One region of the Paracoccus jiaweipingae genome, then DNA from elsewhere that is predicted to be linked to it. Evidence: riboswitches for the same ligand, from Rfam matches in the RefSeq annotation. Region 1 holds a riboswitch; each other region holds the start of a gene.
What was found. A riboswitch is a leader RNA that binds a small molecule or an ion and turns the genes downstream of it on or off. The one in region 1 is predicted to bind cobalamin.
Positions count from the first base shown of each region.

Region 2: another riboswitch for cobalamin. It lies ahead of ACFXP9_RS10780 (DUF1636 family protein); the one in region 1 lies ahead of ACFXP9_RS03985 (ABC transporter substrate-binding protein).
Region 3: another riboswitch for cobalamin. It lies ahead of ACFXP9_RS10765 (energy-coupling factor ABC transporter permease); the one in region 1 lies ahead of ACFXP9_RS03985 (ABC transporter substrate-binding protein).

Region 1 covers NZ_JBISBS010000002.1:101,961-112,251, reverse strand. Annotated here, with positions in the region: gene ACFXP9_RS04005 (class I SAM-dependent methyltransferase) at 54-815, opposite strand; gene ACFXP9_RS04000 (pseudoazurin) at 817-1,233, opposite strand; gene ACFXP9_RS03995 (ABC transporter ATP-binding protein) at 1,237-2,004, opposite strand; gene ACFXP9_RS03990 (FecCD family ABC transporter permease) at 2,001-3,011, opposite strand; gene ACFXP9_RS03985 (ABC transporter substrate-binding protein) at 3,020-4,039, opposite strand; cobalamin riboswitch at 4,176-4,368, opposite strand; tRNA gene ACFXP9_RS03980 (tRNA-Phe) at 4,506-4,581, opposite strand; gene ACFXP9_RS03975 (DNA gyrase inhibitor YacG) at 4,658-4,810, opposite strand; gene ACFXP9_RS03970 (ribonuclease E/G) at 4,807-5,853, opposite strand; gene ACFXP9_RS03965 (Maf family protein) at 5,850-6,419, opposite strand; gene infA (translation initiation factor IF-1) at 6,648-6,866, opposite strand; gene ACFXP9_RS03955 (FliM/FliN family flagellar motor switch protein) at 6,954-8,171, opposite strand; gene ACFXP9_RS03950 (ATP-binding protein) at 8,227-9,069, opposite strand; gene tatC (twin-arginine translocase subunit TatC) at 9,062-9,910, opposite strand; gene tatB (Sec-independent protein translocase protein TatB) at 9,912-10,291, opposite strand, start outside.
Region 2 covers NZ_JBISBS010000005.1:220,276-230,566, reverse strand. Annotated here, with positions in the region: gene cbiT (precorrin-6Y C5,15-methyltransferase (decarboxylating) subunit CbiT) at 1-64, opposite strand, end outside; gene ACFXP9_RS10815 (cobalt-precorrin-6A reductase) at 63-788, shown strand; gene cobJ (precorrin-3B C(17)-methyltransferase) at 827-1,564, opposite strand; gene ACFXP9_RS10805 (precorrin-2 C(20)-methyltransferase) at 1,561-2,298, opposite strand; gene ACFXP9_RS10800 (precorrin-8X methylmutase) at 2,304-2,933, opposite strand; gene cobG (precorrin-3B synthase) at 3,049-4,173, opposite strand; gene cobN (cobaltochelatase subunit CobN) at 4,170-7,424, opposite strand; gene cobW (cobalamin biosynthesis protein CobW) at 7,424-8,473, opposite strand; gene ACFXP9_RS10780 (DUF1636 family protein) at 8,474-8,827, opposite strand; cobalamin riboswitch at 9,188-9,387, opposite strand; gene cobF (precorrin-6A synthase (deacetylating)) at 9,406-10,137, opposite strand; gene ACFXP9_RS10770 (molybdate ABC transporter substrate-binding protein) at 10,134-10,291, opposite strand, start outside.
Region 3 covers NZ_JBISBS010000005.1:211,005-219,990, reverse strand. Annotated here, with positions in the region: gene ACFXP9_RS10770 (molybdate ABC transporter substrate-binding protein) at 1-391, opposite strand, end outside; gene ACFXP9_RS10765 (energy-coupling factor ABC transporter permease) at 535-1,212, opposite strand; cobalamin riboswitch at 1,283-1,463, opposite strand; gene ACFXP9_RS10760 (beta strand repeat-containing protein) at 1,565-6,613, shown strand; gene ACFXP9_RS10755 (PP2C family protein-serine/threonine phosphatase) at 6,601-7,476, shown strand; gene ACFXP9_RS10750 (serine/threonine-protein kinase) at 7,523-8,293, shown strand; gene ACFXP9_RS10745 (hypothetical protein) at 8,293-8,986, shown strand, end outside.

The sequences.
Region 1 (10,291 bases):
GGCGACCTGTGCGGCACCGGGCTGGCCCCGACGGCGACGCCTCTGTCCCTGACCTAACCGGGTCTGGACGCGGTCAGGATAAAGCGGTGATGAACCCGCGTGCGCAGCCGGTTGCGCAGCCCCTGACCCCGGCGCTGGGCGCGGGCGATGGGGGCATATGGCAGCTGACCGATCCGGTCAAAGCCAGCCTGTGACAGCATCCCGGCCAGCTGATCAAAGCGCAGCCCGTGACCGAAGGGCAGTTGCCGCATGATCCCGGCATGGGCCTGCCCCAGCGCGTCGTCATGATAAGGGTCGGGCGACAGCCGGTCCCACAGCGCCAGCAGCCGCGCCAGACCGGGTCTGGCCGGACGCGTCCAGTCGCCGTCAAAGATCACCAGCCGCCCGCCGGGCCGCAGCACCCGCAGCCAGTCGGCAAAGGCCGCCTGCGGGTCGGTCAGTGTCCAGACCAGATGCCGGCACAGGATGGCATCGTAATGCGCATCGGGTTCCATGGTGTTTTCGGCATCGGCATGAACAAAGCGCAGCCGGTCCTTGCCGGCATGTTTGGCCCGCGCCTGTTCCAGCATAGGTTCCGCGAAATCCAGCGCCGTGACCTGATGGCCAAGCTGGTGCAGCAGGGCTGTCACCTCGCCGGTGCCGCAGGCCAGTTCCAGCACCTGTTGCGGCGCCGGGCCAAGATGGGCGCGTATCGGCGCCGCCCATGCCGGTGCCGCGCGGTCGGAAATGCGGTGGCCAAAGGCCAGATCAAACCGCGCGGCGCGGCGCGACCAATAGGCGCGGATCTCCTCGCGCAGGTGGAAATTGTCGCCCATCTCAGGGCCGCCCGGACAGGATGGCGTCAAAGCGGTCGCGGGCGCGCTGTGGCAGGCTGTCGGGCAGGGGCAGGTCGAACGGGCCGTCGCCCACCTCGACCACCATCACCATGCCCATCCCCAGATGCGGCTGGCAATAGATGCCATAGGCGCCCGGCAAATCCAGCGTGACGCTGAATTCGCGGTTGATCCGCGACTTGAACGGGGTGGCGCCGGCGGGGATCATGCCGTCCAGCGTGGCGGCGTTATGGCCCGGCTGGGTCGGCAAAAAGCGCAGCGTATCGCCCGGCGCAATGCGCAGATAGGCCGGTTCGAACACCATCGGGCCAGTGGCACCGCGGTTCAGCATGTCGATATCGTGGGTTTCGGCCAGCGCCGGGCCGGCGGCGATCAGCAAAGCGGCAAGAAGCGGTTTCATCGGTCATTCCCTGAGGTCGTGAAAACGGTAATGCAGCGCGTCATCGGCCGGGTCGTGCAGGGCGCGGGCGCCGACGCGAAAGATGCGGGCAATGCGGTCGGGGGTCAGAACCTGACGCGGTGGTCCCACCGTGACCAGCCTGCCGTCCTGCATCACCCCCAGCCTGTCACAGCCAAGCGCCTGATTCAGGTCATGCAGCGCAATGACCACGGTGACCGGCAATTCATCCACCAGCCGCAACAGCGACAGCTGGTGGTGAATGTCCAGATGGTTGGTGGGTTCGTCCAGCAGCAACAGCGCCGGACGCTGTGCCAGCGCGCGGGCGATCTGGCTGCGCTGGCGTTCGCCCCCCGACAGGGCCGACCACGGCCGCTGCGCCAGCGCGGTCATGCCGGTGGCGGCCAGTGCTGCGTCGACAATGGCGTGATCGCGGTCCGAAAACACCGACAGCGGCCCCAGCCACGGGGTGCGCCCCAGTTCGGCCACGTCGCGCACGCGCAGGGCCTCGGGGGTGTCGCCCTGCTGCTGGACCATGGCAATACGGCGCGCAATCTGGCGCCGGGGCATGGCGCGCAGGTCGGTGCCGTCCAGCGTGACCTGCCCCTGCGCGCGCGGCAACAGCCCCGCCAGCAGCCGCAGCAGCGTGGATTTGCCCGACCCGTTCGGCCCGATCAGGCCAAAGGTCTCGCCGGGATTTATGCCAAGCGACACGTCGCTGACGATGGGGCGGCCGCGCACCGACCAGCCCAGATTGCGGGCTGTCAGCCTCATGTCCGCACCTTTCCGCGCAGCAGGATCAGCGCGAAACCCGGCGCCCCGACCAGCGCCGTGACCACGCCAATGGGCACCACCTGACCGGGGATCAGCATCCGCGCCGCAATATCGGCGCCGATCAGAAACACCGCCCCCGCCAGCGCGGTCGCCGGCACCAGCCGGACATGGCGCGGCCCGACGATAAAGCGCATCGCATGGGGGATCACCAGCCCGACAAAACCGATGGACCCGACAAGGCTGACCATCACCGCCGTCATCAGCGTAACCGCGCCGATCAGCACCAGCTGCACCCGCCGCACGGCAAGGCCAAGCGCGGCGGCGGCCTCGTGACCGAAGGCAAAGGCATCCAGCACCCGGATATGCGCCAGACAGACCACCGCCCCCGCCAGCGCCACCGGCGCGGCCAGCGTCACATCGGGCCAGCGCACCCCCGACAGGTTGCCAAGCAGCCAGAACATGATGCCGCGCGCCTGTTCGGCATTGGCGGAACGCGCGATCAGGAACGAGGTCAGCGCATTGAACAGCTGTGACCCGGCCACCCCGGCCAGCACCATCTGCGCCGCCCCCCCGCCCGAGGCCCGCGCCAGCAGCGCCACCAGCGAAAACGCCAGCGCCGCCCCCAGAAACGCCCCTCCGGACATGCCGATCAGCCCGCCGCCAAGCCCCATCAGCGTCACCGCCACCGCCCCGGTCGAGGCCCCCGCCGACACCCCCAGCAGATAGGGGTCGGCCAGCGCATTGCGCACCAAAGCCTGCAAGACCAGCCCGGCCAGCGCCAGCCCGGCCCCGCAACTGGCCGCGACCAGCGTGCGCGGCACCCGGTAAGCCCAGATAATACCCTGTTCAATCGGGTCCACCGCCAGCCCCGCCGACCACAGGTGATTGGCCAGCGCGGCACGGATGGCCGCCGGGGTAACCGGGGTTTCGCCAAGCGCCACCCCGGCCAGCAACGCCAGAACCAGCCCCGCCAGCCCCAGCCCGGCCCAGATTGCGGCAGCCATCATGCTGCGGCTCATTTCAGGTCAAAGCCATCCAGCGCCTGCGCCAGTTCCTCGATCGCGGTGATGTTGCGGATTGACGGGTCCATCGAATGCGCGTCCAGCACCACGATGCGGTTGTTTCTGACCGCGTCGATCTGGCTGGCCACCGGGTCGGTTTTCAGGAATTCCAGCTTTTTGTCCACGTCATCGGCGTCAAAGCGGCGGCGGCTCATTTTTGCGACCACGATGATGGCGGGGTTGGCGCGGGCGATGGTTTCCCAGCCCACGGTCGGCCATTCCTCGTCGCTTTCGATCACATTGCGCAGCCCCAGCGCCGCCATCATGTAACCCGGCGGGCCTTTGCGCCCGGCGACATAAGGATCGCCCTGAAGATCGGCCGAGGAAAACCAGAACAGCGCCGGTACATCGCGCACCCCCAGCGCGCCCGCCTTGTCGATGGCGGCCTGTTCGCGCTGGCGCAGCTGATCGACCAGCGCCTCGCCAGCTTCGGGGTGGTCAAAGATGCGGGCAAGGTCCCGAACGCCCTGATACACGCTATCCATGCTGAACATCGCCGCGCGGGTCCCGTCCGAGCCTTTGGAATTGTCCTTCCCGGCACAGTCGGCGGCCATGATATAGGTCGGGATACCCAGATCCGCGAATTGTTCGCGCGTGCCGACCACCCCCTGCGGCCCGACATACCATTCATATTGCGACGCAACCAGCCCCGGCTTTTTGGCGACGACGCTTTCAAAGCTGGGGTCGTTATCTGCCATCCGTTCGATCCCGTCATTGAGGGCGCGATATTGAGGCAGCACATCGGTAAACCAGACCGAGGTCCCCTTGACCTTGTCGCCCAGACCCAGCGCATACATCGTCTCGGTCGCGGACTGACCGATGGTCACGGCGCTGTCGGGGGCGTGGTCAAAGCTGACCTGAACGCCGCAATTTTCCAGCGTCAGCGGATAGGTGGTCGCGGCCATGGCCGGCAGCGTGGCGGCCAGAAACAGCCCGGCAGCGCCGGCAAGGCGCAGGGTCGGAAAAGCGGTCATGAATGATATTCCCGGATTTGCGGCAAGGCAGGGAAAGATCGCCGGATCATGCCGTATCGCCCCGCAAATGCAGGGTCCGGCATGGCGGGGCCGCAGGGAAACAACATCTGGCACCTCTCCGGGCGCCCCGCCCGGTTCAAGCTAAACGATGTCGGCAGGTCTCCTGACTGGCGGGTCGCGGGGACTGGCGGCCTTCCCATGGGCAAGCCCACAGTGGCATGTCGCTGGTTCCTCGCCGCCTACAGTTGCGGGGGCAGTTCCGGTTCGCGGCAAAACCGCGGCGGATTCCCTTTCAATTCCTTACGGAAACCGACAGCTAAAGCCTGTAACCGCTTGGCCCCGCCGATGCAATGGCCCGAACGCGCCGCCATGCCCCGCACAGGCCGTAAGGTCGACGCGAAAAGACCGGTCTGAACCAGACGCAAACGATTGCGGGGCATGTTTCGTGTGTGGGGGGGGGGAGAGGTGGTGCCCGGAGGCGGATTCGAACCACCGACACGCGGATTTTCAATCCGCTGCTCTACCAACTGAGCTATCCGGGCATCGCAGCCTTGCGGCTGGCGTAGGCGGGTAGGTAGCCGACCCAGCCGGCCCTGTCCAGCCCAAAATCGGAAAAAATCAATCCTCGGTTTCGGGTGTTCCCGCCGGCTCGCCGGGGATGGCGTAATCGCCGCGCAGCCAGCGCGCCAGGTCAATGTCGGCGCAGCGTTTCGAACAGAACGGCCGCAATTTCGGGTCGGCGGGTTTGCCGCAGATCGGACAGCGGGTCATGCGCCCTCGGCCAGCCGTGTCAGGGGGACGCGGTCGCGCTTGCGGTTGACCTCGAACAGGCCCATGGCCGTCCAGCCGATGACCGTCATCGCGCCGCCTTCGGGGCGGGCGGCGGCGCGCAGAACTTGTTCGATGGTGCCACGGTCGCGCTTGGAAACCGGGGCAAAATCGACCACCACCTGCCCGCCAAGCCCGCGCAGGCGCAACTGGCGCGGCAGGTCGCGGGCCATGGCGATATTGGCCTTCAGCGCGGCGGCGGGGGAATGGTCGCTGCCGGTATTGACGTCGATACAGATCGCGGCCCGGGTTGGTTCGATAAAGGCGAAGGCCCCGCCGCCAAGATCAACCCGCGGTGACAGCAGGGCATCAACCGCTTCGCTGGCGCCGCTGTGGTCAAAGGCATCCGGCCCATCCTCGATCCCGTCGGGGGCGGGGTCGGACCAGTCCTGCCAGGCGGTATCGGTAGGTTGGGGCGCGTCCAGCAGGATCTGCGGGTCCCCGGCCAGATCGGCGGTCAGCGCCTGCGCCAGGTCCAGCAGCGGGGCCAGTTCAGCGGTGATGTCGGCGTCATCGGCATCGGCGGCGGCGCTGCGGATGATGACGCCAGTCGTGCTGTCATCGCCGGGGTGCAGATCGCGCACCAGATCGGACAGCGCGGTGCGCAGCGCTTCATCCTTGATCTGGCGCGAAACATTCACCCCCGGCGCACCGGGCGTCACAATGACATGGCGCCCGCGCAGCAGGAAACGGTCGCTGACCGGAACCGCCTTGCCGTCCTCGGGCACGCCCGAGACCTGCACGATCAGCGGCTGCCCCTCGCGCAGGCCGCCCTTGCTGCGCAAAAATCCGCGCTGCCCCTCGGGCAGGCGCAGGAACACGCCGCCCTGTCCCTTGACCAAGCGGTCGACGATGCCACGGCAAATGGTGCCGGGCGGCAGCGCGGTCAGCGCGTCAGGGGCGATGATCAGCTGGTCCAGCTGACGGTCAAGGAACAGGGCCGCGGCGGGGTGGCCGCGCCATTGGCCGATAACAACATGTTTCATGCGGGGTGTTCCGGGTGCAGGCCGGCCGAGGCCAGCAAGGCAGAGGTTTCGGCCAGCGGCAGGCCGACAATGGCGGTGAATGAGCCTTGAATCCAAGGGATAAAGGCCGAGGCAGCACCTTGGATGGCATAGCCGCCAGCCTTGCCCTGCCATTCGCCGCTGTCCAGATAAGCGTCGATTCGGGCGGCGGTCAGCGGCAGGAAACGCACGGTGCTGGCCACGATCCGCAGGCGCGTCCGGGTTGCATCGCGCAGCGCAACGGATGTGATGACGCGGTGCCGACGCCCCGACAGCAATTGTAAAAAGCGACGCGCCTCGTCGGCCGTTTCGGGCTTGCCCAGAATGCGCGGGCCAGCGGCAACGACCGTGTCGCCGGCAAGGACCAGTTCATCCGGGCCGTGGGCGACGGCCAGCGCCTTTTCGCGGGCCATGCGTTCGGCAAAGGCGCGCGGGGGTTCGCCGCGATGCGGTGTCTCGTCAATATCGGCGGGGGCGATGCGGGCGGGGCGATAGCCGATCTGCGCCAGCAGCGCCAACCGGCGCGGGCTGGCCGAGGCCAGAACCAGAGACCGGTCATCACGGGCTGGGTCAAGGCCGGGCTGTGGCCCGCGTTCAGGGGCCGGCGCGTGACTGGCCGCGGCGGTCCCGGCCTGACCGGGGGCTGCCAAGGCTTCCCCGCTGCCGGTGGCCGCGACCACGGTTGCGGCCGATCGGGCGTCAGGGATTGGGTCGTCTTGTGTCGCCATTATGCGCCCCTTTGGGCTTGCGCCCGCCAGGGGTGGCGCAGGCCGCGATTATTTAAAGCGGTAATTGATCCGGCCCTTGGTCAGGTCATAGGTGTTCATTTCCACCTGAACCTTGTCCCCTGCCAGAACCCGGATGCGGTTCTTGCGCATCTTGCCTGCCATATGCGCGATGATTTCATGGCCGTTCTCAAGCTCGACCCGGAAAGTCGCGTTGGGCAGAAGTTCCTTCACGACGCCGGGGAATTCGAGCATTTCTTCCTTGGCCATGGTCACTCCGTCCATTATCGCCCGCGACCTTGCGGGCGGGGACTACATGCGCGTTTGCGGGCCGGTTTTCAAGTCTTAACCGCTTTGTCAAGTGATCTGCATCGTCATCGGCATCATGTCGTCCTCTTCCTCAGGCGGGTCCATGGTTTCGGCGGCAATGTCGGGGCGGAACTGATCGGGGTTTTCCAGATCCTCGATCGGGGGTTCGGGCCAGTCATCGGGGGGCGGGTCTGCGGATGCGATGTCACCCGGCAGATCGGTCTGCGATGCCGCCTGTGCGGTGGGAAAAGCCGGCTGATCCGCGCCGGTCCCGGCCTCAACACTGTCGGCAGGGCGCAATCGCAGGGCGTGAAAACCCTCGGCCTCGCCAAGGCTGCCAAGGGCCAGCAACTGACCTGCCCGGCTTTCCAGCCGCACATTGCTGATCGCCTGATGGGGCAGGGGAATGCAGTCACCCGGTTTCAGCCGCCGCAGATCGCCCAGTTTGATACGGCGCCGCGCCAGCATTGCCTGCAATTGCACCGGCGCGGCGCGCAATGATTCGTGCAGGCCCACCGCCCCAGTCCCAGCCTCAGTCCCAGTCCCGGCCTGTCTGGCCGGCGCCGGTCCCGGCAGGCCGGGGGGCAAGGCACTGAGGGTGCCGGTGGCTGACACGCCCGCCCGCGCCCCCGATGGCAGAACCGGGATGGCGATAATGATCTGGCCATCGCGCTGCCCCCCCTCACCATAGCGCAGGGTCAGTTGCAGCACCTGATAGCTGCGATCCTCGAGCAGCAGCAGCAGGGGGCGTGGGTCATCCATATGGCTGGCATAGCGATAGCCCGCAAAGCTGGTCGTATCGGCATGGTCGTGCAGCGCCGCAGATAATTCGCCCAGACTGCGATTGATGAAATCAGCGCACAGGGTGGCATCGGTGCGCGTCGGGCGTCGATGGGCCACGCTGCGCGCGGTGACCCGTCCAAGGGTCTGCATTTCCAGAAGCGAGGCCACGGTGGCCGGACACAGCGCCAGAACCCCCACGGAATCGGCATCCGATTGCAGCACCGCCAGCAGCGCGCGTTCCGGCAGCAATTCCCCGATTTCCGCCAGACTGCGCGCGGCGATACGGGCCGATTCCACATAGACCGGCATCCTGAGGCTTTTCTGTGCGGCCTTTGCAATCGCCTCGGCCGCCAGATGGTCGGCACCGCGCGGGACCGGGGTGGCAGGGGGCGCCGGGGGCGCCTGATCGGCGCGGTTCTGGTCACGCGCGCTGACCCAAGCGGCCAGTGTCCCGGTCTGATGCTGATCTGTCGCGTTGGTCATGATGGTCCGAATCGTCCTGTTCGGGCCACCGTCGCACCAAAAGGTTGAGATTCAGTTACCGCGTCAGCGAAATTCCACGCCGTCCGGCCAGATCGGTGAAATATTGCCACGCCACACGCCCCGAACGCGACCCGCGCGTGGCCTGCCATTCGATCGCCTCGGCGCGCAGGGTGTCGTCGTCGATGGCCACGCCACAGGCATCGCAATAGCCGCGAATCATCGTCAGGTAATCGTCCTGCGAACAGGGATGGAACCCCAGCCACAGCCCGAAACGGTCCGAGAGCGAGACTTTTTCCTCGACCGCCTCGGCCGGGTTGATGGCGCTTGAGCGTTCGTTTTCGATCATGTCGCGCGGCATCAGGTGGCGCCGGTTCGAGGTCGCATACAGCACCACGTTTTCAGGGCGCCCGGCAATGCCGCCATCCAGAACCGCCTTAAGCGATTTGTATTGCGCATCGTCATGCGAGAAGGACAAATCATCCGCGAACAGCACGAAACGCTTGTCGGACCGGCCCAGAAGATCCAGCAGGCGACCGACGCTGTGCAGGTCTTCGCGGGCGATCTCGACCAGCACCAGCGGCAGGCCCTGCGCCACCGCATGGGCGTGAACGGCCTTGACCAGCGACGATTTTCCCATCCCGCGCGCGCCCCACAGCAGGGCGTTATTCGCGGCATGGCCGCGCGCGAATTGCAGCGTATTGGCCAGCAAAGTGTCGCGGGCGCGGTCGATGCCGACCAGCCGGGCCAGATCGACCCGCGCCACCCGCGCCACGGCGACCAGCCGGTCAGGGTCGGGATGCCAGGCATAGGCGGTGGCGTCGCGAAAATCGGGCGCCGGGACGGGCGGCGGCGACATGCGTTCCAGCGCCGCGGCAATGCGGGTCAGCGGATCAGTCATCTTCCCCGTCCCACAGGCCCTGTTCGCGCAATTCGGCCTCGCGGCGGCGCTCGATCCGGGCGACCAGCTGGATCGAGATTTCGTAAAGCCCATAGATCACGCTGAACAGCACCACCTGCGACACCACGTCAGGCGGGGTCACGATGGCGGCCATGACCAGAATCGCCAGAACCGCATATTTGCGCACGCTGGACAGGCCCTGCGCCGAAACCAGACCGGCCTTTCCCAGCAGCGTCAGCGCCACCGGCAGCTGGAACGACAGGCCGAAAGCCAGAATGAACTTGCTGGTCAGGTCCAGATATTCGCTGACCGAGCCTTGAAAGACGATCCCCGCCAAGGGATTGTCAGGGCTGGGGGCGGTGTCATCCGGCAGCGCCAGCGGACCCTGCTGAAAGCCCAGGAAAAAGTCATAAGCCATGGGCAGGATGACGTAATAGGCAAAGGCCGCGCCCATGAAAAACATCACCGGCGAGGCGATCAGGAAGGGCAGGAATGCCTGTTTTTCAGACCGATACAACCCCGGTGCCACAAACCGCCACAACTGATAGGCGATGATCGGGAAGGCCAGAATGAACCCGCCAAGAAAGCTGATGCGGATGGCGACGAAAAAGCCCTCTTGCAGCTTCAGCAGGATCAGGCCGCATTCCTGATTGCGGACCTCAAGCGCGTGACAGATGGGGCGGGTCAGGAAGTTATAGATCGGGTTCCAGACCGTATAACACAGCACCATCGCCACCACGAAGGCCAGCGCCGACCAGATCAGCCGGGTGCGCAATTCGGCCAGATGCTCGATCAGCGGGGCCGAGCTTTCGTCGATCTCGTCCGGGGTTTTGGTGGCCACGTCAGTCGTCTTTCATGTCCGAACGCCGCACGGCCTTCAACTGGCGGCGGCCCGGCGCGGGGGTGCCATGCGCGGGCGCATCGGCATCCGGCAGGGCGGGGTGGGGGGCGCCGGTCCGAGGCGCGGCAGTCTGCGGTGCTTCGGGGCTGCGGGCCATGGCCGGGTCAGGCGACAGCGGCACGACGGGGTCAGGCTGTGCTGGGTCTGGCCGGGCCGGGGCGCGGGCCGAGGGCACCTTGGGGTCCCATTTCTCGAACCGGTCGGCGGCACGGTCCAGCGCATCCAGCCCCATCTTGCGCGAACTGGTCAGATCCTTGACATCGCGCAGCGTGTTGGCGGCATCGTCAATGCCGCTGGACCGCGCCGCGTCTTCCATGGCCG
Region 2 (10,291 bases), on a different contig from region 1:
CAGGGGACAGCCCGTTCAGGCCATCTTCTGTCAGTCCGATCATGCTTAGCCAGGGATCACTCATGCGCGTATTATTGCTTGGCGGCACGGCCGAGGCCAGCACCCTTGCCCGCGCCCTTGCGACGCAAGGCGTGGATGCCACCTTCAGCTATGCCGGGCGCACCCGGAACCCGGTTGCGCAGCCGCTGCCAACCCGGATTGGCGGCTTTGGCGGCGCACAGGGACTGGCCGATTACCTGCGGGACAACGCGATCACCCATCTGATCGACGCCACCCACCCGTTTGCAGCCCGGATCAGCGCAAATGCCATTGCCGCCGCACAGGAAACCAATACGCCGCTGGCGGCGCTGGAACGCCCGGCATGGACGCCCCAGCCCGGCGATCACTGGACCCATGTCCCCGACGCCCAAACCGCCGCCGCCGCGCTGCCCGACCAGCAAACCGGCGTGTTTCTGGCCATCGGCCGCCAGTCGCTGACCCCGTTTCAGGGGCTGCCACATCGCTGGCTGTTGCGCTTTGCCGATTTCGAACCCGGCCAGCCGGTGCCGCTGAACGCGCAACTGGTGGTCAGCCGTGGCCCCTATACCGTGGCGGGCGACATCGCCCTGATGCGCCAGCACGCAATCGGCATCGTCGTGGCCAAGAATGCCGGCGGTCAGGGCGCGCGGGCCAAGCTGGATGCCGCCCGCGCCCTGTCCCTGCCGGTGATCCTGATCGGCCGCCCGACCCTGCCGCCGCGCCTGACCCTGCCCGACCCGCAATCGGTTCTGGGCTGGCTGGGGCTGTGACAGCGGCTTCTTCGTTGCGCAAATACCCATTCCCGCCCTCACCGTGCGGAACGGGGGGTCCAGACCCAGCGCCCGACCTGCCGCGTCTGGCTGTTGCCGACCAGAACCACGGTGCGCATATCGGCCATATCGGGCGTCGCCTGGGCCAGTGTGACGGTGCGGATCTGCTGATCGGGGGTGCTGACCGCGCGGGCAAAGGTGATCAGCCGGTCGGGACCGCATTCCTGACGCAGCACCTCCAGCGTGCGGGCAAACCCCTCGGGGCGCGATTTTGACCGCGGGTTATAGAACGCCATCGCGAAATCGGCCTGCGCCGCCAGCCGCAGCCGCCGTTCGATCAGCGCCCACGGCTTGAGGTTATCCGACAGGTTGATCGCCGCGAAATCATGCCCCAAAGGCGCCCCCGCCGCAGCGGCAGCGGCCAGCATGGCGGTGATGCCGGGCAGGATGCGGATATCCAGACCGGCCTTCGCGGGGTCATCGGCCAAAGCCTCGAACAGGGCCGAGGCCATCGCGAACACCCCCGGATCGCCCGAGGACACCACCACCACCCGCCGCCCCGACGCGGCCAGCGCCAGCGCGTGACGGGCGCGGTCGATCTCGACCCGGTTATCAGACGGGTGCAGCACCAGCCCTTCGCGCGGCGCAACGCGGGCGACATAGGGGATATAGCCGATGACATCGGTTGCCCCGGCCAGTGCCTGCGACACCTCGGGCGTGACCAGCGCTTCGGCCCCCGGTCCCAGCCCCGCAACGGCCAGCCAGCCCGCGCTCATGTCGCGGCACCGGGCAGGGTCAGCGGGCGGCGGCCATGGCCATGCACCAGAACGATGGCGAAATAGGGCGCGGCGGTTTCATCGGCATGGGCCAGCATCTGAACATGCTGTCCGGCCATGGTGCCGCGTTCGACCAGCCACGCCTGATCCAGCCGCCCGGCGCGTGCCAGCGCGCGCCGCACCTTGGGCAGGTTGCGCCCGGTTTTCATCACCACCAGCGCGTCACTGCCGCGCATCCGGTCGGTCAGCGTTTCTTCGTCCAGCGTGCCCATCAGCACGGTCAGAATATCATCGCCCCAGGTGATCGGCTGGCCGGTGGCGGTCCAGCAGCCCGACATGCCGGTGATGCCGGGGATGACCTCGATCGCGACGCGGTCCTGAAGCCGCAGATGCAGATGCATGAAGCTGCCGTAAAAGAACGGGTCGCCCTCGCACAGGACCACGACCTCGCCTCCGGCCCCGGCCAGCCGGTCGGCCCAATCGTCGTAAAACGCCGCCAGCAGGCGGTTGTATTCCGGGTCATGCAGCGGGATTTCCGTGGTGACCGGGTATTCCATCGCCAGCTCGGTGACACCGGGCGCCAACATGCCATCCACGATCTTGCGCGCCATGCCAAGCCGGCCGGGTTTGCGGAAAAACGCCACCTGATCAGCGTTCTGGACCGCGCGAAAGGCGCGCAGGCTGATCAGGTCGGGGTCGCCGGGGCCAAGGCCCGCACAGATGATCCTTGCCATGATGCTTACTCGGCCCGGCTGGCCAGCGCGTTGACGGCGGCCACGGTGATGGCGCTGCCGCCAAGCCGCCCGCGCACGATCAGCGCCGGCACCGGCAGATCGGCCATCAGCGCATCCTTGGATTCCGCCGCGCCGACAAAGCCCACCGGACAGCCGATAATCGCCGCCGGTCGCGGACAGGCCGGGTCGGCCAGCATGTTCAGCAGGTGAAACAGCGCCGTGGGGGCATTGCCGATGGCAACGACCGCCCCGGCCAGATGCGGTCGCCACAGCTCCAGCGCGGCGGCGCTGCGGGTGTTGCCCATCTGGCGGGCCAGATCGGGGGTGCGGGGGTCTTGCAGCGTGCAGATAACGGCATTCCCGGCGGGCAGACGCGGGCGGGTGATGCCCTCGGACACCATGCGCGCGTCGCACAGGATGGGGGCGCCATCCGCCAGTGCCTGCCGGGCGGTGCGGGCCATGCCGGGCGAAAACATCACATCGCGTTCCAGACCGACCAGACCGGCGGCGTGGATCATGCGCACGACCACGGGTTCCTCGTCACGGTCGAACCGGGCCAAGTCGGCCTCGGCCCGGATGGTGGCGAAGGATTGGGCATAGATCCTGGCGCCGTCTTTTTCGTAATCGTAGGGCATATTCGATTTTCCGCAGGTTTGCATGGCTATGTCACGCGGGGGCGCGGGGGGCAAGGCTGACCGGGGGTTTCACACCCCCGGACCCCCGTGGGATATTTCAGCCAAAATGATGACATTACAGGCGAATGCATTCGGCAATCAGCCCGGTATGGGTGGGCCGGTCCTGCACGGTGCCCCCGGTGACGCGGTCAAAGCGCCCGCCGGGCTGTGCCACAAGGGTGATATCGGCAGGGCCGCGATGCGCACAGCCCTTGGCGCAGCCGCTGATATGCAGGCTGTGCCCCGGTGCCAGTTGCGGCGCCAGCCGGCGGGCCAGATTGCGGGTCTCGGCATGGGCCTGCGGACAGTCGGGGGCGCCGGTGCAGGCATGGACACGCAGCAACGGATCGGCAGGGTCGTCGATCAGCCCGGCAACCTGCGGGGCGCGGGTCAGCCCCTCGACCAGCAGCATGTGCCACGGGGTCAGCCGCAATGGACCCAGCCCGGCCAGCAGGGTCATCTGGTCCGGGTCGATGCGCCCAAAGGGCAGGCCCGTCAGCCAGCCATTCGGCGCGGCGCCGGGCCGGGGGCGGGGCGCGGGCGGCCAGGCGATGACCTGTGCAGGACGGGGCAGGCTGGCGCCACCTTCCAGATGGGCGCGCATCCGCCCCCGCCCATCCGGTGCGCCGCCGCTGGCCAGAAACCAGCGCGCCAGATCGACCGCCGCCTGCGCCGGGTCGTCACCGGCGGGCAGGGTGCCGGGGCTGCCATCGGGGGCCAGCCGCCAGCCCTGCGGGGTGGGGATCAGGCGAATGTCGCAAGGCGTATCCCGCAGCACGGTCCCGGTATCGACCGCAAAGCCGAACTTGGCCGGAACCTGCGGCGCATCCGGCGCGACCATCAGCGCCGCCAGCCGCGTGGCGATCTGCCATGCCGCGCCGCCCTTTGCCGCGAAGGGCGACAGGATGACATTGCGCCTTGCCTCGGCCTCGGGGTCGGCGTCGATCAGGCCCATCGCGCGCAGCGCCCGGATCAGCGGCGGGTGCGTCCGGGGCGTCACCCCGCGCAGTTGCAGATTGGCGCGGGTCGTCACCTCGATCGCGCCATTGCCAAAGCGCCGGGCCAGCGCGGCGATGGCACGGGCGTCTTCGTTGTCCAAATACCCATTGCGCGTGCGGACCCGCACCACCAGCCCGTCGCCTGACATCATCGGCCGCAGCGCACCGGGGCACCAGCCGCGAATAATGGGGTCGCGGCTCATGGTGCGTCGCCCACCGATGCGGCAATATCATTGCGCCGGGTCTGCCACAGGCCGGCGGCGCGCAGCGCGGCAAAGCGGTCACGCAGCGCGGCCAGCGCGGCGGGGTTTTCGCGGGACATGAAATCGACCACCTCGGGGCGGCCAAGGGTGGCATCGAAATACAGATCGAACAGATGCGGCGGCAGGGCGCGGGTCAGTTGCGCGAAAGCGGCAAGGTTGTCCAGCGTCGCGGTGATTTCCGCCGCGCCGCGAAAGCCGTGACGCATCATGCCATCCGCCCAGTCCGGGTTGGCGGCGCGGGCGCGGGTGACGCGGGCGATTTCCTCGGTCAGGGCGCGGGCGGCGGGCTGGCCGGGGCGGGTGTTGTCAAGGTGGTAAAGCGGCGGCAGATCCGCCCCCAGCACCGCCGCCGCCGCCGCCGGTCCGGCCTGATGCGCCGCAAAATCGGGCGCGGTCAGCAGGTCGGCCTCGGCCAGATCCTGCGCATGGGCAAAGGCGCTGGCGCCGCGCAACCGGGCCTCGATCCCGGCGCGGTCCTGTGTGCTGCCTTGCGGGCTGATCGCCCATTCCGACCCTGCCAGCCATGCCATGCCCGCCGCCATGCGCGCGCTGTCGGACAGATCGGCCACCGGGTCCATGCCGACGCCATAGGCGCCCGGACGCGGGCCGAAAACGCGCGGCGCTGCGCTGGTGCCCTCGGCCAGATAGGGGTTCTGGTCGGGGGCCTCGTCCCGCGCGGCCAGCGACTGCGTGGCGGCGTGGAACAGGCCCGCAAGGTCCGGGAACACGTCGCGAAACAGCCCCGAAACCCGCAGCGTCACCCCGATCCGGGGCCGGTTCAACAGCGCCAGTGGCAGCACCTCGAACCCGGTGACGCGGCCTGTGGCGCTGTCCCATTGCGGGGCCAGTCCGGCCAGATGCAGGGCCATGGCATATTCCTCGCCGGCGGTGCGCATGGTGGCGCTGCCCCACAGGTCGACGATGATGTCGCGCGGCCAGTCGCCATGGTCTTGCAGGTGGCGGCGGATCAGTTCCCCGGCCAGTTTGACGCCTTGCGCATGGGCCGATTTCGTCGGCACGGCGCGCGGATCGACGGCGAACAGGTTGCGCCCGGTCGGCAGAACGTCGCTGCGCCCCCGTGCCGGGCTGCCGGACGGACCGGCGGCGACGCGGCGCCCGGCCAGCGCATCCAGCAGGCCCTGCGCCTCGCCCGTGGCGCTGCCATAGATGTGCAGCCCATCGGCAAACCGGCTTTCCTTGAGGTCGCAGACAAAGCGGTCGATGCGGGGGATGGCCTCGGCGGGGCTGGCATCGGGGGGGATGTTCAGGTCATCCTCGACCCCGGCAACCTGGGCCTCCAGCCGGATACCCTCGATCAGGCGGGCGCGGCGGGCCGGGTCCAGCCCCTCGGCGGTGGCATATTCGTCCAGCAGCCGTTCCAGCACCGCCAGCCGTTCCGGCAGCGCGCTGGGGGCCAGTGGCGGCGGGATATGACCAAGCGTCAGCGCACCGATGCGGCGTTTGGCCTGTGCGGCCTCGCCGGGGTCGTTCACGATGAAGGGGTACACCACCGGCGTGGCCCCGATCAGCGCCTGCGGCCAGCAATCCGCGCCAAGCGCCACCGATTTGCCGGGCAGCCATTCCAGCGTGCCATGCGCCCCCATATGGATCAGCGCGACGATACCAAGGCTTTGAAGATAAAGGCAAAACGCGACATATCCATGCCGGGGCACGCGGTCGAGGTCGTGGTAATCATCCTCTCGTGCCGCAGGGGTGCCGCGTTCGGGTTGCAGCGCGACCAGAACCCCGCCACGCCGGGTCGCGGCAAAGTGGAACGCGCCGTCGCGGCAGGCGGGGTCATCGGCGGCCTTGCCCCAGGCCGCGGCCAGATCGTCGCGCAGTTTTTGCGGCAGGCGGTCCAGCGCGGCGTGATAATCGGCCAGCGGCCAGCACAGGGTTTCGGCCAGCAGGTCGGGCGCCAGCGGCGCGGCGGGACCGGTGGCGTAACCGGCATCGCGCAACAGTGCCAGCACCGCGTCGGTCGAGGCCAGCGCGTCCAGCCCCACCGCATGGGCGATCTGGTCCGGGCGTCCGGGATAGGTCGACAGAACCAGCGCCAATGTCCGATCCGCCGGGGCGGTCTGTCCCAGCCGGTGCCACGCCGTCACGCGGTCGGCGGCCTGTGCGATCAGGTCGGCATCGGCGCGGTGGGCAAAGCGCGAATATTGCGTCTGCGGGTCGCGGGCATGGGGCTGTTTATGGCTGATCAGCCCGGCAAACAGACGGCCGTCAACCTCGGGCAGGACGACATGCATGGCCAGATCGGCGGGCGACAGCCCCCGCGCGGCCTGTTGCCAGTCGCGTTTGCGGGCGGTGGACAGGGCGACCTGATGCACCGGACAGCCCGGCGCGTCCAGCGGCGATGCCCCGCCCGCCAGCCCCCCATCGCGCCCGGAAAAAGCGGTGGCGTTGACAATGGCGGCGGGGCGGGCGGCGCGCAGTTGCGCGTCGATCCAGGGTGCATTGTCGCCCTTCAGCGATGGCGCGAACAGCCCCGCCACCCGGAACCCCCGGTCGCGCAGCGCCGCGATCAGCGCATCCACCGGGTCGGTATCGGCGGCGGCCAGATAGCTGCGGTAAAAGCTGACCACGGCCAGTGGCGCATCGCCCGCTGGTGGCGCGTCGACCACCCCGCGCGCCGGGTCATACCAGCCCCGGTCGGGCAGCGTCGTGTGGCCGTCATAGCCCGGTGCGTTCAGCCCCGCGGCCCCGGCCAGCGCCGCCAGCGCGGCGGCGGCGGGGGCGGCACCCCCGGCCTCGGCCAGTGCGGTCAGGCGGTGCAGGGTGTCGGCATCGACGGTGCTGGCGGCCTGCAAGGCCGGGTCGGGGCGGCCATCGGCGGGGATCACCGCCAGCGCGATGCCCCGCCGCCGCGCCAGATCCTGCACGCTGGCCAGCCCATAGGGCCAATAGCTTTCACCCCCGATCAGCCGGATCAGGATGGCTTTCGCCCCTTCCAGCGTGGCCTCAAGATAGGTATCGACCGAGACCGGGTGCCGCAGCGCCACAAGGTTTTGCAGCCGCAAAGATGGCACCGCCCCCCGCGCCTGCCACAGCCGATAGCCCCCCGCGAAAGCCCCCAGATCGCTGTCGGAAAACGACAGCACCACCAGATCGCCCGGCGTCTGGCCGGGGTCAAAGGGGGCGTCGGTTTCTTCCAGCCCGTGGCTTTCGCGAAAGACGATATGCATCAGCCGACCACGCGCCCGCCAAGCGCATCGGCCACGGCCTGCGGGTTCAGGTGGTGATGTTCGGCAATCACCACCAGACGGGAATTGCGCGGCGCGTCACCCCACGGCCGGTCATATTGATGCCGCACCCGCGCCCCCACGGCCTGAACCAGCAGGCGCATGGGCTTGCCTGCGACCGCGATATGCCCCTTCACACGCAAGATGTTGTTTTCGGTTGCGACACGCGAAACAAGATCTGCGATTGTGCTGGGGCTGTCAGCCTCGGGCAGGGCGATGACGGCGCTGTCGAAATCGTCATGTTCATGATCATCGGCGCCATCGTGATGGCTGGGGCGGGCGTCAAGGTCATCCTCGGCGGCGGCACCAAGGCCAAGGATCACGCGGGGGTCGACCTCGCCCTCGGTTACGGGGATGATGGGCAGTTTGCGCGGGGCCTCGGCCTCGATCGTGGCGCGGGCGGCGGCGATGCCATCCGCGCCGGCCAGATCGGCCTTGGTCAGCAGCACGACATCGGCGCAGGCGATCTGATCCTCGAACACCTCGGACAGCGGGGTTTCGTGGTCGATGCTGTCATCCGCCGCGCGTTGGGCATCGACCGCCGCCAGATCGGGGGCAAAGCGGCCCGCCGCCACGGCCTCGGCATCGGCCAGCGCGATCACCCCGTCAACGGTGATGCGCGACCGGATCGCGGGCCAGTCGAACGCCTTCAGCAGCGGCTTGGGCAGCGCCAGCCCCGAGGTCTCGATCAGGATGTGATCGGGGCGCGGGTTGCGGGCCAGCAGCTGTTCCATCGTCGGGATGAAATCATCGGCCACGGTGCAGCAGATACAGCCATTCGCCAGTTCAAGGATGTTTTCAGCCGGGCAGTTTTCATCTGCGCAGCCTTGCAGGATTTCACCGTCGACCCCGGCGGTGCCGAATTCATTGACCAGCACCGCAAGGCGGCGGCCCTGCGGGTTGGCCATCAGGTGACGGATCAGCGTGGTTTTGCCGGACCCCAGAAAGCCGGTGATCACGGTGACGGGGATTTTGGACAGATCTGTGGTCATTCAAGCCTCTGATGGTGGGATACGGGCAAGCGACTGCTTGCGGAACTGAACGGGCCGTGCCCGCCATGGCACCAGCCCGTCAGGCGTGGCGGCATAGGCGCGGGCGCCGGCCAGAATATCGGCGGCATCGGCAGGGGTCATGCGGCCATAGACATAGGACCAGCGCCCCGCCCCCGACAGCGCCACGACGCAGCCCTGATCGCAGGCCGACAGGCATTCGACCGGCACCACGCGGATCGGATCGGGCGCATCGGCCAGCGCCGCGGCCAGTTGCGCGCCGGGGGTGGGCTGGCCGTCGGCAACGGGCTGACCGGCACGGCAGGTCACGCAGACATGCAGGGTGACGGGGGGCAGGGTGACGGGGGACAGGGTGGCGGCGGATGCGGTGACGGGGGATGCGGTCGTGCCGGGCGCGGTGCCGGATGGCGGGTTGGCTGCGGTCCGGGGGGCTGCGGTCCGTGTCGCGGCGGGCTGCGAAAGGGTGGCTTGGGATGCGGCGGGTGGGGGCGCGGCAGGCTGGGGCGTGGCCACGGAGGATGGCGTCACGGACGGTTCGGCCTTGGGTGGCGGGCAGGCGCTGGCGGGGTCGTTGTCTGCGGGCATAGGCCCCCCTTGCTGTGCGGCCCCGGCGGGGCGGTTCGGGCATGGGGGCGGGGTGGCGTGGCGCAAATTGCGGACGCGACCGCAGATCACCCCGTCTGCGTGATGTCAGCCGCCGGATGGCGGGCTCTGGCAGGTCTCCCGGCTTGCGGATCTGAGGCGGGGCCTCGCGGTGCTTCGGCCTTCCCGGCACAAGGCCAGTGGCGGTGAAGCACCTGTCCGGTCACGGTCGCGGGGGCGGCTGGACTGGCGGCGGGCCGCTGTCCATTCCCTTTTCACCTGCGGATGCAGGAACCAGTGCGCCCCCACCTGTGCCGGTGCCGGGCAGGTTGTCAAGCCGTGTCGCGGCGCAACAGATAGATATCCATCACCCAGCCATGCCGGTCACGGGCCTGCGCGCGGGTGGCGATGATGCGCGGCCCGGCCTGTGCCAGCGGCCCGTGGTCAAGGATCTGTTCCGGCATCCCCACGAAGGCCCCCCACCAGATCGTCAGACCGCGCGGGTCCAGCGCCTGAAAGCTGCATTCGCCGTCCAGCATGACCGCAACGGTTTCCGCGCCATCGGGCCAGCCGTGATCGCGGATCTGGCGACCGGTGGTGATGGTCACCGGGCCGCCCACGGTGTTCAGCGGGATGGCATGGGCGGCGGTCAGGGCTTGCAGGGCGGTGATGCCGGGGATGACCTGCACCTGCGGCGCCGGGTCCAGCCGCGCGGCAATGCGCAGGGTCGAATCATACAGCGACGGATCGCCCCACACCAACAGCGCGACAGTGCCGTCACAGCCACCGATGGCGCGCAGCCACTGCGCCGCGATGGCGTCGTGCCAGTCATGCACGCCCTGCCGGTAATCGCCGCTGGAATCGCGGCGCGGCATGGTAAAGGACGCCCGTGGCACATCGGGCGCGACCCGGTCCAGAATGGCGTGGCGGATATGGGCCAGATCCTCTTTCCCGGTGCCTTTTTCAGGGATCAGCACCAGATCGGCGGCGGCCAGCGCCTGCGCGCCCTGAAATGTCAGGTGGTCGGGGTTGCCGGTGCCGATCCCGATCAGACACAGCTTCATCGCCGCCCCCCCGTTTGCACCCGCCCCACGGCAAAGCCGTAATCGGCCAGAATGGCCTGACCGTCGGGGGACAGGATGAACATCGCCAGTTCGTGCGCCTCGGGCGGGGCGCCGCGCATGACCGTCAGGCCATAGCTGGCGCCGACGGACAGGG
Region 3 (8,986 bases), on a different contig from region 1:
CCGGGTCCAGCATCGCATCCAGCAGCGTGTCGGTCGTCAGCCCCAGCCCCGGCTGCGCCAGCGCGCACAGGCGGTTGCGCGCAAACACCACCACCGGCCCGGACAGCCCGGCATCGTGCAGCGCCCCCGGATGCGCCATATTGGCCGAGGCAAACAGGTCGGCCGGCAGCCCCTGTTCGATCTGTTGCCGCATCAGCCCGGACGGGCCGAACCGGGTCTGCACCGGCTGATTGGTGCTGTCGGCAAAGACCTGTGCCACATCGCCAAGCGCGGCGGTCAGGCTGCCGGCGGCGACCAGCCGCACCGGCGGCGGTTCGGCCCCGGCGGGGCGGGGGGCGGCCAGCGCCGGGCAAAGCGCAAGCCAGAACAGGGCGGCCAGCAGTCGGGACATGGCGAAACCTTTGCGACAAGGGCCGGGGCGGCGGTGGGCGGGGACCGGCGGCCGGTCGGCAGTGACCGGGCCGGGCATGGAAAAAGGCGCGCCCTCGGGCGCGCCCTGATCGTAAACGGTTGTGACAGATTTGTGAAATCCTGTCAGGCGCTGTGATGCAGGCGATGCGTGACCCAGCCGGACCCGGCCAGCCCGTGCAGGGCCTTGGCGGCGGCCAGAACCGCCAGATCGGCCAGCGGCTCGACAATGATGACCAGCATATAGGCACCGCCGAAGGTCACGATGCTTTGCAGGTTTTCCGACCCGAAACCCTGACCATACAGCGCCCAGAACGCCACCCATGCGACCACCCCGGCCTGATAGGTGGTCGACAGCGCCAGCGCCTGACGATAGCGCAGATCGACATAGGGCGTGTGCGGGGCGATGATGCGACGGGCCAGCGCCTCGACCGCGAACAGCGGCACCAGCAGCGTGGTCACGTTCATGCCGTATTGCGGCAGGTCGAAGGGCGCAAAGAACAGCCCCTGCACCAACAGCCCCAGCGCCAGACCGATGGCCGCGGGTGCCGCGCCAAGGATCAGGAACAGGGTTGAACCAAGGATGAAATGCACCTCGGACACGCCGACGGGGTAATGGGGCAGGATCTCGAAAAAGGTCAAGACGGCGGCGGTGGCGATCAGCGCGCGGCCAGCAAGCGAGATGGCGCCCTGTTCGCGCACCGCATCCACGGATTGCTTGAGGACATAGGCGGCGGCCGTGGCGGCCGTGGCATAGCTCAGCACGATTTTCGCGCCGGCGACCAGTCCGGGTTCGATATGCATGTTCATCCCTCCGTGCCGTCATCCCCGACGGCGAAATATTTGGGGCCGGAAAACCGGCAATGGGCGCGTGGCCCTGTGGCAGGTGACGGCAGGTCTCCTGACTTGCGGGTCGTGGCGGGCAGCAGCCTTCCCAGCCGGGGCCAGTGGCGCGTTGCGGCCCGCTGGCCGCTTACAGTTGCGGGGGCAGTCGCGGCATTTCACCGCGTTCCCTTTTCACCCCTTGGCGGGGGACCGTCATGCGCGAATATCCGCTGGCCGCGCCGGAAAGGCAAGCAAAACTGGCCAGACCACGTCGCGCGCTGACAGGCGTTTCACGCCCTAGTATAGCCGACATAATGGTGTTAAACCGCTGGTGGATGAATACGAGGGCGCGATGCGGGGCGGGCAGGGTCGTTTTTCAGCATGGGTCTTGGGCGGCGCGGCGCTGTCATCCGGGCTGGCCATGTGGCTGGCGGTGTCGGGACCGGCGCTGGGGCGGGTGGCATTTCTGGACAATGGCGCCGGTGACAATGCCGGGCTGGACCCGGTCAGCGGACCGTGGAACCTGACCGATGCGGTCTGGGCCGATGCGCGCGGTGGCGGGCATCTGGCCTTTGCGCCGGGCGATGTCGCGGTGCTGGCCCCGCCGTCCGGCGATGCCCCGGTGGTTCTGACGCTGGATGGCGATATCGCCGTTGCCGGGATGCAGGTGCAGGGTGGCACCTATCGGCTGGGTGGCGGGCGGCTGGTCGCGCCCGCGGGCGGGGTGGCCGAATTGCGCTTTGCCCCGCCATCCCCGTCGCCGCCCGGCGAGGTCGTGCCGGTCGAAACCCCGTCAACGGATCTGCCTGTGCCGATGGTCGTGCCGACGATCCTGCGCGGCCCGCGCCTGATGGAAGGCCCGGCCGAACCCGAGGGCGGTGCCACGCCGTCCGGCACCGGCGACCGCGTCGGGGGGCCGCCGCTGGCGCGGCTGTTTATCGACAGCGCCCTGTCGGGCAGTTTCGCGGTGTCCGGGCCGGGGATGGTGACCTATGCCGGGCAATCCGACGCGGCGGTCGATCTGCGCATCGCCGCTGACAGCATCTTTACCCATGCGGGCCAGACCACGGGCCGGTTGCGCAATGCAGGCACCCTGTCGGTGCAGGGCCGCCATCAGGGCGATGCTGACAACAGCGGCACGCTGAACATCGCCGGCACCGTGACCGGCACTGTCAGCAATGACGGCCATCTGGCGATGGGCGGCCAGATCGGCGGTGGGCTGGTCAATCGCGGCACGGCGCATATCGCCGGGCGGATCGGTGGTGTGCTGGACAATGCCGCGCGGGCGGTGCTGTCGCTGGCGGGCGATCTGGCGCTGGACCGGCTTGAGAATGCAGGCACGGTCAGCATCCGCCCCGAGGCCCGCATGACCGCCCGCACCGGCATTTCCAATTCCGGCACGCTGACGGTGGCCGGGGTGCTGGCGGGCGATGTCGATCAGGCGGCGACGGGGACGCTGCGGCTGACCGGGCGGCTGACCGGGGCGCTGGGGAATGCGGGCCGGGCAGAACTGGCCGGGCGGATTACCGGCGACCTGACCAATCTGGAAAATGCCAGCACCAGCCTGACCGGCGATCTGGTCGCGGCGGGCATCCGCAATGCGGGCAGGGTGACGGTGGGCGCGGGGCAGGTGCTGACCGCGACCGGGGTGGAAAACACCGGGCAGATCGACAATGGCGGTCGCCTTGCGGGCGATGTCGTCAACCGGGGCCGGCTGGTTAGCAGCGGCGTTCTGGCCGGGGCGCTGGACAATCGCGGACAGGCCTGGATCGCCGGTCGCGCCGGTCGGGTGACCAATGCGGCGGGCGCCGGGATCGGCATCACCGGCAACACCCGGATGGAAACGCTGGCCAATGCGGGCGACCTGACCGTTGCCAGCGGTGCGCGGCTGGCGGTGGCTGGGGGGATCGGTAATCAGGGCCGCCTGACCAGCGACGGCCTGCTGGTGGCTGATGTGGTCAATGACGGCCAGTTGACGGCGCGCGGCGGCGTCTCGGGGCGGCTGACCAACCGCGGCACGGCCACGCTGGCGGGCAGCACCGGCGCCATCAGCAATGAACGCGGCGCGGATCTGACCGTCAGCGATGCGTTGACCGCGACCCGTCTGGACAATGCCGGTCAGGTCACCGTGGCGCGCGACCGGCGGCTGGCCGTCACCGGCCCCGCCACCAATACCGGGCGCATGGCGCTGGCCGGCACGCTGGAGGCCGACCTGCGCAATGCGGCGGGCGGCAACCTTGGGCTGGATGGCGGCCAGATGGCCGGGACGCTGGACAATGCCGGTGTCGTCGGGGTGCAGGGGCAGGCCCTTGTGACCGGCGATGTAATCAACCGGGGCAGCCTGATCCAGACCGCGCGCGACAGCGTGCTGCGGGTTGGCGGGTTGTTTCGCAATGCCGGGCGGGTCTCGGACGGGGGGCTGGGGCGGTTTCGGATCATCGCGGACCGCATCGTGCTGGAGGCCGGATCGCGCATCACCGGCGCGGTCGAGATGTCGGGCCGGGCGCGCAACCTTGGCAAGATGCGGATCGACAAGCCCTCGGTCATTTCCGACGGGCTAAGCAATGCCAGGGGGGCCGATCTGTCGATCCGCGACCGGCTGGATATGCAGGGCAGCGATCTGGACAATGGCGGCACCGTGATCGTGACCGCGACCGGGGTGCTGGCCGGGGCCGGGCAGGTCACCAATCGCGGGCTGATGCGGGTCGATGCCGGGGGCAGCGCCAGCGCGGACCGCTTTGGCAATACCGATGGCGGGCGGCTGGTGAATGGCGGCACGCTGACCGGGCAGGTGGTGAATTCCGGCCAGATGACCAACCGCGCCGGGGCCACCGTTCAGGGCGATCTGTTCAACGGTGGCACGCTGGTTTCCGACGGACAGACTACCGGGCTGCTGGAAAACACCGGCAGCGCGGCGCTGTCGGGGCAGGTCGGGCGGCTGGTCGGCAAGGCCGGTGGCACCATCCTGACCCGTGGTCAGCTGACCGCAGGCAGCGTGGTGAACGAAGGCGACCTGCTGGTGCGGCGTCGCGACCGGCTGACCGCGACCGGGGGCGTCGATAATCGCGGCACCCTGACCGTGAATGGCGGCCTGACCGGCAATGTCGATAACAGCGGCCGGCTGGAGGCCTCGGGCGTGATCACCGGCGATATCGACAACAGTGGCACCCTGATCAGCCGCCGCCGGATCGCGGGCGATCTGGACAATCGCGGCGAGGCGGTGCTGACCGGGCGTGCCGATGATGTCACCAACCGCAAGGGCGGGTCGCTGACCGTCACCGGCGATCTGCGGCTGCGCAGCCTGACCGGGCGCACGGGTGGAACGATCACCGTGACCGGGGATGGCGCGCTGGCGGTCGACAGCCCGGTGCAAAATGGCGGCACGCTGGTCAATGACGGCGATCTGCGCGGCGATGTCCGCAATACCGGCACTCTGACCGGGACCGGGCGGTTTCAGGGCGATGTGCTGAACAGCGGCACCGCCCGGCTGGACGGCACGGTGACGGGCGATCTGTTCAATGCCGGCGATCTGGCGCTGCGGGGCGGCACGGTGCAGGGCGTTCTGGGCAATCGCGGCACGGCACGGCTGTCGGGCCGGGTGGGGTCGCTGCGCAACGACACCAGCGGCAAGGTCACGATCGAGGGCGATCTGTGGACGGGCGGCCTGTTGAACCGTGGCACGGTCTGGGTGCTGGCCGACAGCGTGCTGACGGCCCGCGATGGCGTCGATAACCGGGGCGAGCTGGCCGTGGCCGGGGGGCGCATTGACGGGCAGGTTCGCAATGGCCGCGACGGTGTGATCAGGGCCGGTGGCCGGACCCGGATCGGGCGCCTGCCGGTCCCTGACGCCCCGGCGCCGGGCCTGCCGGGGCGCGATGCGCTGTCCGCCACTGGCCCCGCGGTGACTGGTCCTGCGGTGACTGGCCCCGCGGCCACCGCCGGGCCCGGATTATACAATGACGGTCTGGTCACCCTCAGCAACGGGCGCGCCACCGACCGGCTGGTGGTTAATGGCGGGCTGACCGGGAATGGCAGCTATCGTCTGGACCTTGATCTGGCGCAGCGCCGCGCGGACCAGATCATTGTGCGCGGCGGCGCGGTGAAAGGGCATTTGTCCTTTGGCTTTGACGTGCTGACGCTGGACCCCGGTTATCGCATCGGAACGCGGGTGAAGGTGCTGGATATCGACGCCGCCTATCGCAGGCAAAGCGATTTTACCTATCGCTTCGACCCGGTCGGGGCGGCGAATGAACGCATCGTCTATTCGCTGGATCAGGACGCGGCCAGTGGCGATCTGGTCATTGTCAGCCAGACCAACCCCGCCATCGGCGCCCTGTTTGGCAATATTGCCCTGACCCAGTCGCTGATCGGGTCGGTGATCAACCGCCCGTCCAGCCCCTATGTCGTCGGGCTGGCCGCCAACCCCGGCGAACGTCACTGCGGGCCGGGTGCCTGGGGTCGCGCCGTCGGCGGGCGGGCCGATGCCACCGGGTCGACCGGCAATGGCATCAACCGCTTCGACAGCCAGATCAGCGCCACCTATACCGGGATGCAGGTCGGTGCCGATCTGGCCTGCGCCGACCGGCCTTTGCAGGGCTGGAACATCGCGCTGGGGGCGATTGCCGGGGTCAATAGCGGGCGCACCAGCCAGCCGGTCTATGCCATCGACCCGTCCAATTCGTCGCGGCTGACCTCGGTTCTGGCCAGCACGACAAGGGCCGATTTCACCCAAAGCTATGCCGGGGTCTATGTCAGTGCCACCCGCGGGCAATGGGCCGCCGACCTGCAATACCGTTACGAGAACACCGATTTCGACCTGCGCAACAGCCCGGTGATCGGGGCCGGGCTGGGGCTGAATGACAGCCGCTTTTCCAGCCGCGCGCGCACGTTCAGCGGCTCGGTCAGTTATGCGTTCAGCCTGCCGCAGCAGGGCTGGCAGGTGGTGCCCACCGCCGGCTTTGCGGTGACGCGGTCGCAATCGGGGTCGGTCCGGTTCGACGACGGCTATCAGCTGGATTTCCGCGACAACACCACCCGCGTCGGCTTTGCCGGGGCCAGCTTGTCGCACAGCCGGGTGCGGCCATCGGGCGATTCGGCGCTGACCACCTATGCCACGGTGACGGTCTATCGTGATTTTACCAAATCCATGCAGTCGGTCTTTTCATGGCAGGGCCACCCCGAGTTCGAGCCGCAGATGCTGAGCTCGGACCATCTGGACACCTATGGCGAGCTGAGCCTGGGGGCGAATTACCTCAAGGTGCTGGATGCCGGCAGCGCCCGCGCCCCGCGCCAGTTCAGCGCCAGCGGACGCATCGACCTGCGCCATGGCGACCAGTTGAACAGCGTCGGCATCAGCGGGCAGGTGCGATGGCAGTTCTAGGCAGCGGTATCGGCGTGTTCTGTGCCCCCTGCGATTGCGGCGGCGGGGCCGATCAGGTGCCGACCGACCTGCATATCGCCTGCGGCGGATGCAGCCATCGCGGCAAGATTCGCGACACGAACGAGGACGACATGCTGTGCCTGCCCCGCGCCGGGTTGTGGCTGGTGGCCGATGGCATGGGCGGGCATCGCGGCGGCGATGTCGCCAGCGCCATGATCGCGGCGCAGGCGGCGACGATGGGGGTGCCGGTTTCCGCACAGGACCAGCGGGCGCGGCTGGGTGACCGGCTGACGCGGGCGCATGACGCCATCCGCAGCCATGCCGACCAGCGCGGGCTGGACCAGATCGGCGCCACGGTGGCGGCGCTGACGGTGTTTGGCAGCGCCTTTGCCTGTGTCTGGGCCGGTGACAGCCGGGTCTATCTGTGGCGCGATGCCGATCTGATCCGCCTGACCCAGGACCACAGCGAGGTTCAGGCCATGATCGCCGCCGGCCTGATGTCCGAGGAACAGGCACGCCGCTGGCCGCGCCGCAACGTGATCACCCGTGCCGTGGGCATCGGCCCGCATCTGCGCACCGAAATGGTGACCGGCGTGACCCGGCCCGGCGACCGCTTTCTGATCTGCACCGACGGTCTGACCGAACATCTTGGCGATGCGGAACTGGCGGCGTTCATGGCCCGCCCCGGCCGCCCGCAAGACATCGCCAGATCGCTGATGGACGAGGCCCTGCGCCGTGGCGCGCATGACAATGTGACGCTGCTGGTGCTGACCTGTCGTCCGGCCAGCAACGGCGGCAAGGCTGATGACGCGCCTGGCGGGGTGGCGGTGGCAGGGGGGGCGGACGATGTCACAGCCCTCTGACCGGCCTGTCACCCCGCCGCGTTCGGCCCCGGACAGAACCCCGGATATGGCCGAAGCCACGGTGCTGGCGCCGCCGCCGGATGCGTCGGCTGATGCGCTGCGTGATGCGGTTGCGGCGGGTGCCGATCTGCCGGCGCCGACGGTTCTGGCCCCGCCCGACCGCACGGTGCTGATGCCCGCCCTGCCCGCCGCCGGGGCGGGACAGTTGCTGGCGCCGGGCGACCTGATCAACAACAATTACCGCGTCGTCAAGCTGATCAGCAGCGGCGGCATGGGCGAGGTCTATCGCGGGGCGAACCAGTTCACCGGCGATCCGGTGGCGATCAAGGTGATCCTGCCCGAACTGGCCCGCGACCCCGCCGTCGTCGCCCTGTTCAAACGCGAGGCCCGGATTCTGGGCCAGTTGGGCGATAATGCCATCGTGCGCTATCACAATTTCATCCATGACCCGGCGCTGAACCGCTATTGCCTGGTGATGGAACATGTCGAGGGGCGGTCGCTGCTGGACCGGGTGCGCAATGACGGCCCGCTGTCGCTGCGCGATGCGCGCTTTCTGATGCGCCGGCTGGCCAGCGGGCTGGCGCGGGTGCATCAGCATAACGTCATCCACCGCGACCTGTCCCCGGACAATGTGATCCTGCGCAATAACCGCGTGGACGAGGCGGTGCTGATCGACTTTGGCATTGCCCGGTCGCTGTCCGCCGGTGACGGGCTGGGGGGCGGTTCGCGGGCAAATACCACTATATCGCGCCGGAACAGCTGGGGCATTTCGATGGCCGCATCGACGCGCGCACCGATATTTACGGTCTGGCGCTGATGATGGTCGCCGCGCTGCGTGGCGGGCCGCCGCCAATGGGCGGCAGCGCCCCCGAGGCCGCCCGCCAGCGCCGCCACATCCCCGACCTGTCAGGGATCGAACCGCGCCTGATGCCGCTGTTGCAGTATATGCTGGAACCCGACCCGGCGGACCGCCCGGCCTCGATGCAGGCGGTGATCGCCATGCTGGACGATCCGGGCCGGGTGCCGCTGTTATACCGGGTGCCACAGTGGCAGACCGGACCCGCCCATGACGCCGCAGCCCCCGGCGCCGGGCCTGACCCGCGCACCCTGCTGACCGGGGCGCTGACCCGTGGCGCCGCCGCGGTGCTGCCCCGGCCCGCCCGTCAGCGCCGTGCATGGCCGCTGTGGCTGGGGCTGGGACTGGCGGCGTTGGGCATGGCGGCGTGGTATGGTCTGCGCCTGCCGGTCATGCCTGCCGCCGACGATCTGGCGGTGGCGGCGGCGCAGGCCGAAAGCGCGCGGGACTGGCCGGCCCGTGACCTGCTGTCGCGCGACGGCTTTCTGGCGGCGCATCCGCTGCCCGGTTGCAGTCTGGCGGCCCGCATCACCACCGGACCCGAGGCCGGGCAGATCGGCTTGCTGGCCGATGGCCCGCGCGACACCGGCCCGCTGTTGGACGCGTACGAGGCGCGCTTTGGCCTGCGTCCCGGCATCGCCGCGCACCGGCTGG